Regions from separate parts of the Leptotrichia sp. genome, predicted to be linked through region 1. Evidence: riboswitches for the same ligand, from Rfam matches in the RefSeq annotation. Region 1 holds a riboswitch; the other holds the start of a gene.
What was found. Region 1 has a riboswitch for thiamine pyrophosphate ahead of tpx (thiol peroxidase). Riboswitches for the same ligand answer to the same signal wherever they lie in the genome.
Positions count from the first base shown of each region.

Region 2: it holds a riboswitch for thiamine pyrophosphate, as region 1 does, so the genes downstream of both, thiD (bifunctional hydroxymethylpyrimidine kinase/phosphomethylpyrimidine kinase) here and tpx (thiol peroxidase) in region 1, are expected to answer to the same signal.

Region 1 is NZ_DBHIXN010000005.1:39,748-45,782, forward strand. Features, by position in the region: gene ACO409_RS01935 (ABC transporter permease) at 1-627, opposite strand, end outside; gene ACO409_RS01940 (thiamine-binding protein) at 599-910, opposite strand; TPP riboswitch at 1,058-1,148, opposite strand; gene ACO409_RS01945 (hypothetical protein) at 1,160-1,723, opposite strand; gene tpx (thiol peroxidase) at 1,786-2,427, opposite strand; TPP riboswitch at 2,853-2,943, opposite strand; gene ACO409_RS01955 (EexN family lipoprotein) at 2,948-3,586, opposite strand; gene tpx (thiol peroxidase) at 3,648-4,289, opposite strand; gene ACO409_RS01965 (nicotinate phosphoribosyltransferase) at 4,366-5,796, opposite strand; gene ACO409_RS01970 (ATP-dependent helicase) at 5,967-6,035, opposite strand, start outside.
Region 2 is NZ_DBHIXN010000015.1:5,379-11,413, reverse strand. Features, by position in the region: gene ACO409_RS04450 (tetratricopeptide repeat protein) at 1-4, shown strand, start outside; gene ACO409_RS04445 (DUF4125 family protein) at 225-848, opposite strand; gene ACO409_RS04440 (DUF4037 domain-containing protein) at 1,019-1,972, opposite strand; gene ACO409_RS04435 (tetratricopeptide repeat protein) at 1,994-2,824, opposite strand; TPP riboswitch at 3,021-3,126, shown strand; gene thiD (bifunctional hydroxymethylpyrimidine kinase/phosphomethylpyrimidine kinase) at 3,183-4,016, shown strand; gene thiE (thiamine phosphate synthase) at 4,026-4,631, shown strand; gene thiC (phosphomethylpyrimidine synthase ThiC) at 4,667-5,968, shown strand; gene thiS (sulfur carrier protein ThiS) at 5,978-6,035, shown strand, end outside.

The DNA.
Region 1 (6,035 bases):
CATATAAACTCCAAGTCCGCTAAATCCACCAAGCCATTCAGCCACAACTGCCCCGATTATAGAATATGAAACCGAAATTCTAAGCCCTGCAAAAAAATATCCTAATGATCCTGGCAATTTGACATGAATAAAATTCTGAAATGGCGTTGCTCCCATCGTTTTTAACAAATTTAACATATCCTTGTCAGCCGAACGAAATCCATCCAAAAGTCCAATAGTTATAGGAAAAAACGAAGTCATAACAATAAGCGTAATTTTTGGCAATATTCCATATCCTAGCCAAAGTACCAAAAGCGGTGCAATAGCAACCGTCGGAATTGTCTGCGTAATCACCAAAACAGGATAAATCATTTTATATGCATATTCAAACCTATCCATAACAACCGCCACAACAAATCCTAGAACTATTCCCAGTCCAAGTCCCAAAAACGCTTCAATAAGTGTAATTTTTGTATGTTCCATAAGTAACGGAAAATCCGAAACAAACGCTTTTACAACTTCAAATGGCGACGGCAACATAAATTTTGGAATAATATTCACCATTGACAAAATTTGCCAAATTATCAGCAATACAGCAATAATAATACTTGGTGCAATTTTATCTGTTATATTTTGAAATTTTTTCATCAATCTTTAAAATATCTCCTTTCGGTTTATAATTTATTTTTACATATGACATTACACCTTCAGCCCCCGCCTTCACAGCCACAACCTGACATTCCTTAACAATCTCCATAAGTTCGTCAAAATCTCCTTCTATCGTCGTTTCAAATGGAGCAACATTCATTTTTAACCCTTTGCTTTTAATAAATTCAATAACTTCATCAACAACTCTTACAATTTCTTCATTTCCTACAACATTTGGCAATACCTGAATTGCAATACTTGCATTAATTTTTTTTTTTTCCATAATCCATCATCCCTTTCCTTAAAACTGTTTTTTTATTTAAAATTTCTTTGTATAAAAAAATCCCCTTATCACAAGGAGATTCTATATTTCTATAAATTTTCTAAAATAATTTAAAAAGATATACAAAATAACTTTAAAATTATTTCTTATTTTATATAAAATACTCCCTCCGACAGCATTATCTGTACAGGTTACATGGGTTTAATTCTCAGCAAAAATTGCTCCCCAGTATTTTTCATTATTTCTATTTTATTTTATTTTAGCTAAGTCTGGATACACATCCTTTAAGAAAATCATATACTCTTTTTCATAATTGATAATGTACCATTTATTTCCATCCTCAAATGCCATTGTTTTTCCTTCGCCATTTATTTTTTGTCCATTATAAATTATTGTAACTTTGGTTGGTATGATTGCATAATTTCTTCCTGTTTCAGTTTTCCCTACTTTAACATTTTCAAAATCAGAGGTATTTTCAATTATTTTCATATTATCTGTTAGTTTATTCATCGTTTTTATAGTTACATTTTTAAGTTCATTTACAGACATAGATCCCTTTTTAGCCAAGTATGTTAAAAATTTTTCTGGCATTTCATCAAAACTTGCTTTATAATTTCCTGCAACCAAATCTTTTGAAATTTTATTTAGCCGTATTTTAATCTCAGGTTTTACTCTTTCCCAAGCTTCCTGTGCTGTTTCTCCTTTTTTACTATTTTGAACAGTTGTATTCAAGTTTTGATTTCTATTTTTATTTGCAGGAGCAGCAAATGTAACAGCTGAAACAACTAACAATAATAAAATAATTTTTTTCATTTTTACCTCCAGAAGATTCATTTTTATTAATTATACCTCATATTTTTATATTTTCAAAATTTTTACTTTTTTAACAGATTATTTTCCAAGAATTTCAATGCTTTCTCAACATCAGCTTCTTTTCCTTCTTCAGAAACATATTCAATATATTTTACAGTATTATTTTCATCAAGAATCATAAGTGCCCTTGTTAAAAGACCTTTTTCCTTTATGAAAAATCCATTTTGAATACCAAATTGATGATATTTAAAGTCAGAAACTGCTTTTAATCCATTAATTTCATTGGCAGTACAAAATCTTTCCTGTGCAAACGGAGTGTCAACCGTTATTGAGTAAAATTTTACATTTGGATAAGTTTTTGCGGCTTCATTCAAATGTTTTGTCTGTAGTGAACAAACTTTTGTATCAAGCGACGGTGCTGTATAAATTACTTTTATATTTTTATCTTCAAATATATTTTTTTCATCCAGCTTTGAATTTATAACCAAAGGCACTTCCTTTATTTTATCTCCAACTTTCAATTCTTTTCCGACAATTGTTACTGGAACTTTTCCCATTGTGATTTTTAAATTGTTATCAGCTTTCAAGCTGTCTAAATATTGCGTATATTCTGCATTTTGTCCAGTTTTATTTTCTGTTTTTACTTTGTTTCCACAAGCGACTGCCAATATTGCAACCGCTCCTAATAATAATATTTTTTTCATTTATTTCCTTCTTTCGTAATCCTATATTATTTCCCATTTGAATAGCAGATTAATCATTAGATATGTTCGATAACCTAAGTTTTTTTATCTATACAAGGGGTCAAGACCCCTTGCTTCAAGATATTTATTTTATTAAATTCTAAGTTTGTATAGTTATCGAACAGGTCTAATATTTATTTCATAATTATTTAACTAATTACTATGTTCTTTCTTTTTTATTTTTGTAGGATTGCTCATTTCCGTAAATCCTACAACCTATGGCTAGTTTACGACATTTTTTTGTACTAGCCTTCATTTAAAAAAGTACTAATATAGCAAAATTAATTTAAAACAAAAAAATCTCCTTATCAAAAGGAGATCCTATATTTTTATAAACTATTTAAAATAATTTTAGTATTATTTTACTTTAGTTAGTATGATTTTTTTATTTTATATAAAATACTTCCTCCGACAGTATTATCTGTATCAGGTTATATGGGTTTAATTCTCAGCAAATCTGCTCCCCAGTATTTTTTATTTATTATTGTTCTATGTTTACATCTGCAAGATCTGAATATAATTCTTTTAAGATAATTTTAGTTTTATCATCGATATTTACTAAATACCATTTTCCTTTATCATCAAATGCTAAAGTCTTTTGATTTAATTCCATTTCTTTACCTTGCGTTAAAATTCTACTCTTTGTCGGTATAATAGCATAATTTCTTCCAGCACTTGTCTGTCCTGTCTTTACATTTTTCAAATCATAATCAAATTTTAAAAATTTTATATGCTGTGAAAGTTGCTTAAATAGCTGTAATGTTACTTCTTTAGCCTTTTGCGGTGTTGTTGAAAGATGTTTTGCTTCCCATTCCCATAGTTTTTCGGGTGTGCTTTCCATACTTGAGCTAACATTTCCTGCCATCATGTCTTTTGACATTTTTTCAACTTTTGTAGAAACTTCAGGTTTTACTTTGTTCCACCATTCCTGTGCCAGCTCATTCTGTGCCTGTTCCACGTTTTTACAAATTTTCTCATCTTTTTTTTCTTTACATTTTATGATAGTCTCTTTTAAAAGCTTATCATTTTTTTTCAAATTTCCTATGCTGTATTTATCTCCACAGGCAGTGAAAATCACTGTAGAAATTGCAAATAAAAATAATAGTTTTATTTTTTTCATTTTTCCTCCAAAAAATTTATTTTCAATTAATTATACCTCATTTTTTCAAATTTTCAAAGTTTTATTTTTTTATCAAATTATTTTTTAAAAATTTTAATGCTTTGTCAATATTTGCCTCTTTCCCTTCTTCAGGTACATATTCAATATATTTTACATTATTATTTTCATCTACTATAATCAATGCTCTTGTCAACAGTCCTTTTTCCTTTACAAAAAATCCATTCTGAATACCAAATTGATGATATTTAAAGTCAGAAACTGCCTTTAATCCGTTAATTTCATTGGCTGTACAGAATCTTTCCTGTGCAAACGGAGTGTCAACTGTTATTGAGTAAAATTTTACATTTGGATAAGTTTTTGCGGCTTCATTCAAATGTTTTGTCTGTAGTGAACAAACTTTTGTATCAAGCGACGGTGCTGTATAAATTACTTTTATATTTTTATCTTCAAATATATTTTTTTCATCCAGCTTTGAATTTATAACCAAAGGCACTTCCTTTATTTTATCTCCAACTTTCAATTCTTTTCCGACAATTGTTACTGGAACTTTTCCCATTGTGATTTTTAAATTGTTATCAGCTTTCAAGCTGTCTAAATATTGCGTATATTCTGCATTTTGTCCAGTTTTATTTTCTGTTTTTACTTTGTTTCCACAAGCGACTGCCAATATTGCAACCGCTCCTAATAATAATATTTTTTTCATTTATTTCCTTCTTTCGTAATCCTATATTATTTCCCATTTGAATAGCAGATTAATCATTATTTTTTATTATTTACTTTTACTTTGATACTTCTCTTATCAAAGTTGGCTTATATAATAAATCTTCATTTCCTCTTACTTTTTCAAAAGTATATGTTTTCAAAATTTTCCCATTTTCAAAAACACATTCCATCACAGAATCTTTATGATATTGATTTTCAGGCAAATCTGAAATATTTACTGTTTCAAATTCTCCATTTTTATTTTTTATCAAGTCAAGCCGTCCTTTTTTACTCACTTTTCCTTTATCGGTAATAGGATTTTTGTAAACATCCCTAACTTCATCACCGATTTTTATACAGCTGCATTTCATAGCAAATTTATGGGTATCCCTGTTAATGCTAGATTTTTCATTTCCTTGCAAAAGTGATCCTCCACAGCCCAAAGTAACATTTTCAGCAGAATATTTATTATCCTTTAAAGATTTATAAATATCCCAGATTGTATCTTCATTAATTCCATCACCTTGTAAAATACGAACTTTGTTAATCACTTTATATCCTTTGGAGTTTATAGTATAGCCAAAATTCTTTTCCAGACTTTCAAGTGCAAATAGAATATTCGTAATTGCATCTCCGCTATCTGGACGTATTGTAACCATTCCATCTCTTGCAAGTATTTTTTTACGCAAATCTTTTCCGATAATATTTTCTACCGCATTAAAAAAGTTATAGCTGTCAAGCACAATTGAAACAATTCCTTTAGGAAATTTATCAAGCATGTTTTCGTATGCTTCCTTTTCATATTTCTGAGTCCATGAAGTCATTGTACTGTGTTCAGAAGCAGGCACACTGAAAGCTGCTATTTTTTCATTATAATATTTACGGGCAAAGACAAGTGCATTTAAGGTATCTGTCCCATAAAAATTTGTAAGATGGGCCATTCCGCCAATTCCAGCACTTTCCTCGCTGGAAACACCACGATAACCAAAATCATGCAATTTAAACTTCAATTCTGCTTCCACATTGTCACTTGTTTCTTCCAAAAAGTGTTTTATAATCTGTTTTGCCTTGTATGAAAATGTAGCAACTGTAATTGGATACCATACTTTTAACAGTAATGTTTCCGCCCAGCCCACAATCCAAGGCACATTTTTGTCAGTTGATTCAACTGTAACCAGCACATTATGATTTTTCACAATACTTCCTTCTGGCACAGCTCTAATTCTAAGCGGCAACTTCCCATCCAACTTTTCTACGATATATCTCCATCCTTCTTCAAAAAATGGCAATCCATGTAATTCACAAATTTCCTTGGCTTCATCTATCATTTCATTTGTAATTCTTTTTGTCAAATACTCCATTAAGTAATATTGCAGTCCAAAAAATTTCACATATCCGTATAAGCCACCACGACTCTCGATATAATCGTGCATATACGTCATATTTTCTGGATATTGAAATGGATGAGTAATTTTATATGAATCTGTCGATAATATTAAATTTTTCATTTTTATTTTGTATGATAATTACAAATTATGTAAAAATCATACTCTCCTTCCCTATACTTTTTTTATTTGTATATTCAATTATAATCCTTTATCCTTTGAAAATATACTAAAAATACAGTAAAACCTCTTTGAATAAAATAAAAAGGCTTTTACTGCAATAATACTATTTTTTATTTTTCCAAAATTTTATCCGCTAAAACCAATGCTATTTTCTTCTCACCAACCATAAATTCCACAAT
Region 2 (6,035 bases), on a different contig from region 1:
ATAAAATATGTGTTTAATAAACTAAGTTTTTTATCTCCACAAGGAGTCAAGACATATTGTTTCAGAATATTTATTTTGATAAATTCTGAGTTTGTATAGTTATCAAATAAATCTATAATATTAATTTAATAAAAAAAACAATATCTTATTTTAATAACAAGGGGATTTTTTACCCCTTGTTAGATAAGACAAATTTATTATTCAAAAAAAATTTAAACTATTTTTTACAAACTTTCTTCCGCTTCTTCAATTGTTTTGTATCCTTTTTCCAGCACAATATTTTCCAAATTATTTTCTGCTAAATTTATATTATTTGAAACGCAGTTTTGGATATATTCGTAATACAATTTTAAAGTTTTTATTGAATACGAAGACAATTCTCCCTTTAAATAAGTTTCAATTGAAGTGTAGTTTGGAGTATCATATTTTGAGTGTAAAGGACGACCTTTTGCGGTAAGTTTTGGATATTTTTCTATTATTTCTTCTTCCCAATGTAAATAAATTTTTACTATTTTTTTGATTAATTCTTTTTTTTCCTGGGGAATTTCAGGCAAATAGTTTTTGATTACTTCATATTCTTTTGGTGCACTATACTTCATCATTCTGGCATATTTATCCTGAACGATATTTTCGCCACGGTGTTTTGCTAAAATCAAGTCTTCCAAATAACTTTCCAAGATTTCATCAGGCAATGTTTCCCATTGGCTTCTTCTCATAATTTCAAATTCCTGTGGATTATCTTGACATTCTGCTCTTCCTTCTGTATGATGCACATTTTGAAAAAATTCCCATTCTCTTTTTAAAATTTGTCTAATAAAACTTTCTTTTTTACTAACTTCTATTTCCATTTTTGATTCTCCTATTTTTAAATCCATAATTATTTTATAAAATAATAGATATATGTTCGATAAACTAAGTTTTTTTTCTCTACAAGGGGTCAAGCCCCCTTGCTTTAGGATATTTTATTTATTAAATCCTAAGTTTGTATAGTTATTGAATAAATCTAATATTTTTTACATTAATCCATCGCAGGATTCCAGTTTCTTAACTTTTCGTCTTCTATTTTATTTTGCACAAAAGGCCCATAATCCTGTAAAAAATCGCTTGTTAATTGTCGTGGAACAATATTTTGATATTTCAATTCTAAAATTACATTAGCACTTATTTCTTCAATAATTTGAAATTTTCGGTTTACTGCACCAACTGGCAATTTTACTAATTCTTCAATTAGAAAATACGTTTTTTCTCCTAAAATTTTCAAATTTTTCAAGGCTTTTGGCATCCATTTATAAAACAGCTTATACTTTTTATTTAATAAAAAAATTATATGAATTGCCTCGTTTATAAACTCAGTTTCCGCTAGCCTTGCCGCCACAATCTCATTTCTTCTCATACACCGCAAATAGTTATACTGCCCAGATTGTGCCATTTTCATACATCTTGTGGCTATTTTATTAAGCCGTATATCTTCTGGAAAATATTTTTCCAAATCACTTCTAATTTTTGTAAATTTTCCCAAATTATCTAAAAAAACTTCGCCATTAACCGCCGTTGCAAGCAATTCTTCTGGAATCAATCTCCAATCATACAAATTTTCAGGTGCCTTCACATCCCCCAAAAACTTAAAAAACCAGTCATCCATATTCAGAACTCCACGTCGTCCATCTCCAAATTCACTCACATTCAATGCCCTAAATCCCAAGAATTCCTTAGGTAGCTCATTAAGCCTTTTTTGCAAATTCAGCCCATATTTCCCATAATCCTCCGAAGTTAGCCAAATACAGCAAGACGGTCCAAAATCATGATCCTGCGAAATCTCATCATCAAATCCAAAACATTCTGAACCTTCTCCCGCAAGTCCAGCCGCCATTTTTTCAAAAACTTCTGGAAACTCACTTTTTATAACTGGCAGATAAATTTCTTCAAAATATTTCCTTGAAAGTTCCAGTCCTTTTATTTTATTTGAATCCATTTTTTCTCCTTCTAAAAAAATCTAAACCATTTTTTCTTTTACAATTTCAATATTTTCCAAAATATTTTTATAATTATTACTTTCCTTTCCAAATGTTTTTTCACAGATTTTGGCACTTTCCTCGAATAATTCCAATGCCTTTTCGTATTCATTCTCTTCAAAATAAAAAGTTGCCATATTATTTAAGACTGCCGCATATAAATTGTGAGATTTTCCAACTTCCTTTTCAATTAATTTTAATGATTTTTGTAAATATTCTTCAGCTTTTTCAATATTTTTCACTTTCAAATAAGGCTGTACAAGATTACTCAATGTAATCGCATACTGAATTGGATTTTCCCCAACTTTTTCCAATACTTTCAGACTTCTTTCCTGTAATTCAATCGCCTCTTCAAATCTTCCAAGCTCCTGATAAAAAAGAGCCAAATTATTACATACGCTTGCATAGACATAATCATTTTGAAGATTATTAGCTTCATAAATTTTCATCGTATTAAGATAAATATCTTCTGTTTTATCATATTTTTTCATAAATCTGTAAACTTCCGCCAAGTTTAGGCTGCAAGTCGCATATGGAATACTGTCTTTTCCATACTTTTTCTCAATAAATCCTCGTGCTTTCAGCAAAGCATTTTTGGCTGTGTCAAATTCCCCAACATATTTAAGAGTTCCCCCAACTTCGTTCAAAATTTTAATATTCTCGTCACTTTCTTCTCCAAAAACATCTTCCGTAAGTTCTGCTAATTCCTTTAAAACTTTAACTTCCTCCACAACATTTCCCTGCTGCATAAGTTCTTTTCTCAAATTTGTCAATTCATTTATTCTAATTTTTTTTTCAAATTCGTTTAACATTTTAGATTTCTCCCTTTCACCAATTCTTTTTTATTTGAATATATTTCATTTTTAAATTTATTACTTAATAAAATTTTACCATACAAAATTATATTCTGCAACAATATAAAAAATAATTTTTTGAATCTATTGTATAAAAATTAAATATGTGCTATTATATTAAGTGTGAATAAAATATAATAAAATTAAATAATAAAACTAGTTACAAGGGAGTCAATAAATTGACTGAGAAAAGGATGTGAGCCTTGACCTTTTGACCTGATTTGGATAATGCCAACGTAGGAAGTAAGAAAGTTTATTTTAGATTACAAAGTATATACAAATTAGGTATATACTTTTTTTGTATTTGGAGGAAAATATGAAAAATGTATTGTCAATAGCAGGTTCAGATTGCAGTGCAGGAGCGGGAATACAAGCTGACTTGAAAACTTTTTCCGCAAATGAAGTTTACGGAATGACAGTTATTACAAGTTTAACTGCACAGAACCCGCAGAAAGTAAAGATGATAGAAAATGTCTCAATAGAGATGTTAAAAAGTCAGATAGAAGCAATATTAGATACTATAAAAGTTTCTGCCATAAAAATTGGAATGATAAATACTAAAGAAAACGGGAAAATAATATATGAATCTTTATTGAAATATAAAGCAGAAAATATAGTTCTTGATCCTGTGATGATTGCGACAAGCGGAAATTCTTTAATAAAAGATGAAACAAAAGACTTTTTAGTAAATAAATTATTTAAATTGGCAGATATAATTACACCTAATTTAGATGAAGCAAAAGAAATAGTAAAAATAATTTTAAAGAATGAAAATATAGAAAATATAGATAGTATAGAAAAAATGAAAACTTATGGAAAGATAATTGCAGATTTTACTAAAAAATGGGTTCTTGTTAAAGGTGGACATCTTTCAAATAGTGCAGTGGATATTCTTATGAATAGAGAAGAAATATATATTTTAGAAGGAGAAAAAATTTCTAGTAACAATACTCATGGAACAGGTTGTAGCTTATCTTCAGCTATTGCCTCTAATTTAGCTAAGGGCTATTCTATGCTGGACTCAGTTAAGAAAGCTAAGAATTTTGTCTTATGTTCAATAAGAAATTCAGTAGATTTTGGAGAAATAGCTGGGACAGTAAATCAAATGGGCGAAATATATAAAAATATTGATATAGAAAAACTTTATTAAGGGGAATATATGGACTTAAAAGACTGTAAAATTTATTTAGTAACCGATGAAAAAGCCTGTCTTGGAAAAGATTTTTATAAATGTATAGAAGAAAGTATCAAAGGTGGAGTAAAAATAGTTCAGTTAAGAGAAAAAAACAGCTCTACAAAAGACTTTTATGAAAAGGCATTAAAAGTAAAAGAAATCTGCAAAAATTATGGAGCATTATTTATTATAAATGACAGATTGGACATAGCACAGGCTGTCAAGGCAGATGGAGTTCATTTAGGACAGACTGATATGCCAATAGAAAAGGCAAGAAAGATTTTAAAAAATAAATTTTTAATTGGAGCAACAGCAAGAAATGCAAAAGAGGCTAAAAAAGCAGAATTATCAGGAGCAGACTACATTGGAAGCGGAGCTATTTTTGGAACAAATACAAAAGGCAATGCAAAAAAATTAGAAATGGAAGATTTAAAAAAGATAGTAAATAGTGTAAAAATACCAGTTTTTGCAATAGGTGGAATAAATATTAATAATGCATGTATGTTAAAAAATATTGGACTGCAGGGAATATGTGCAGTTTCAGGGATATTATCAGAAAAAGATTGTAAAAAAACAGTAAATATTATGTAAAAAAATTTTATTTAATACAAGGAGATGATATTATTATGTATAAAACACAGATGGAAGCTGCTAAAAAAGGTATTTTAACAAAGGAGATGAAAATTATTGCAGAAAGTGAATCTATGGATGAAAAAATTTTAATGGAAAGAGTGGCAAAAGGTGAAATTGCTATTCCTGCAAATAAAAATCATAGCTCTCTTTTAGCAAAAAGAGTTGGAACAGGCTTATCTACAAAAATAAATGTAAATTTAGGAATATCAAAGGATTGTCCTAATATAAATAGAGAATTGGAAAAAGTAAAAGTTGCCATAGATATGAAAGCAGATGCAATAATGGATTTAAGCTCGTTTGGTAAAACAGAAAAATTTAGAAAAAAATTAATCGCTATGTCTACTGCAATGATTGGAACAGTTCCTGTTTACGATGCAATTGGCTTTTATGATAAGGAATTAAAGGATATAAAGGCAGAAGAATTTTTAGATGTGGTAAGAAAACATGCAGAAGATGGAGTGGACTTTGTTACTATTCATGCAGGGTTAAATAGAGAAGCAGTAGAACTTTTCAAAAGGAATGAAAGAATAACTAATATCGTTTCAAGAGGAGGTTCGCTTATGTATGCCTGGATGGAACTTCACAATGCTGAAAATCCTTTTTATGAAAACTTTGATAAGCTTTTAGATATTTGTGAAGAATATGATATGACAATAAGTTTAGGAGATGCACTAAGATCAGGCTGCTTAAATGATGCAACAGATGCCTGTCAGATAAAAGAGCTAATAACATTGGGAGAATTGGCAAAAAGAGCTTGGAAAAGAAATGTGCAAATAATAATCGAAGGACCAGGACATATGGCAATAGATGAAATAGAAGCAAATGTGAAGTTAGAAAAGAAGCTTTGCCACAATGCACCTTTTTATGTGCTAGGACCATTAGTAACAGATATTGCACCAGGCTATGACCATATCACTTCAGCAATTGGCGGGGCAATAGCAGCTGCAGCTGGAGTTGATTTTCTATGTTATGTGACACCAGCAGAGCATTTAAGATTGCCAAACTTAGATGATATGAAAGAAGGAATAATAGCATCTCGTATTGCAGCTCATGCTGCCGATATTAGTAAAAAAGTTCCAAAGGCTATTGACTGGGATAATAGAATGGCAAAATATAGAGCAGATATAGATTGGGAAGGAATGTTTGCAGAAGCAATAGATGAAGAAAAAGCCAGAAGATATAGAAAAGAGTCTACTCCTGAAAATGAAGATACTTGTACTATGTGCGGAAAAATGTGTTCTATGAGAACTATGAAAAAAATAATGTCAGGTGAAGATGTAAATATTTTAAAATAGGAGTGTAAAATGGCAAAAATTAACGGAAAATATGAAGAAATTAACAATATTAACTTGCTAGATTATT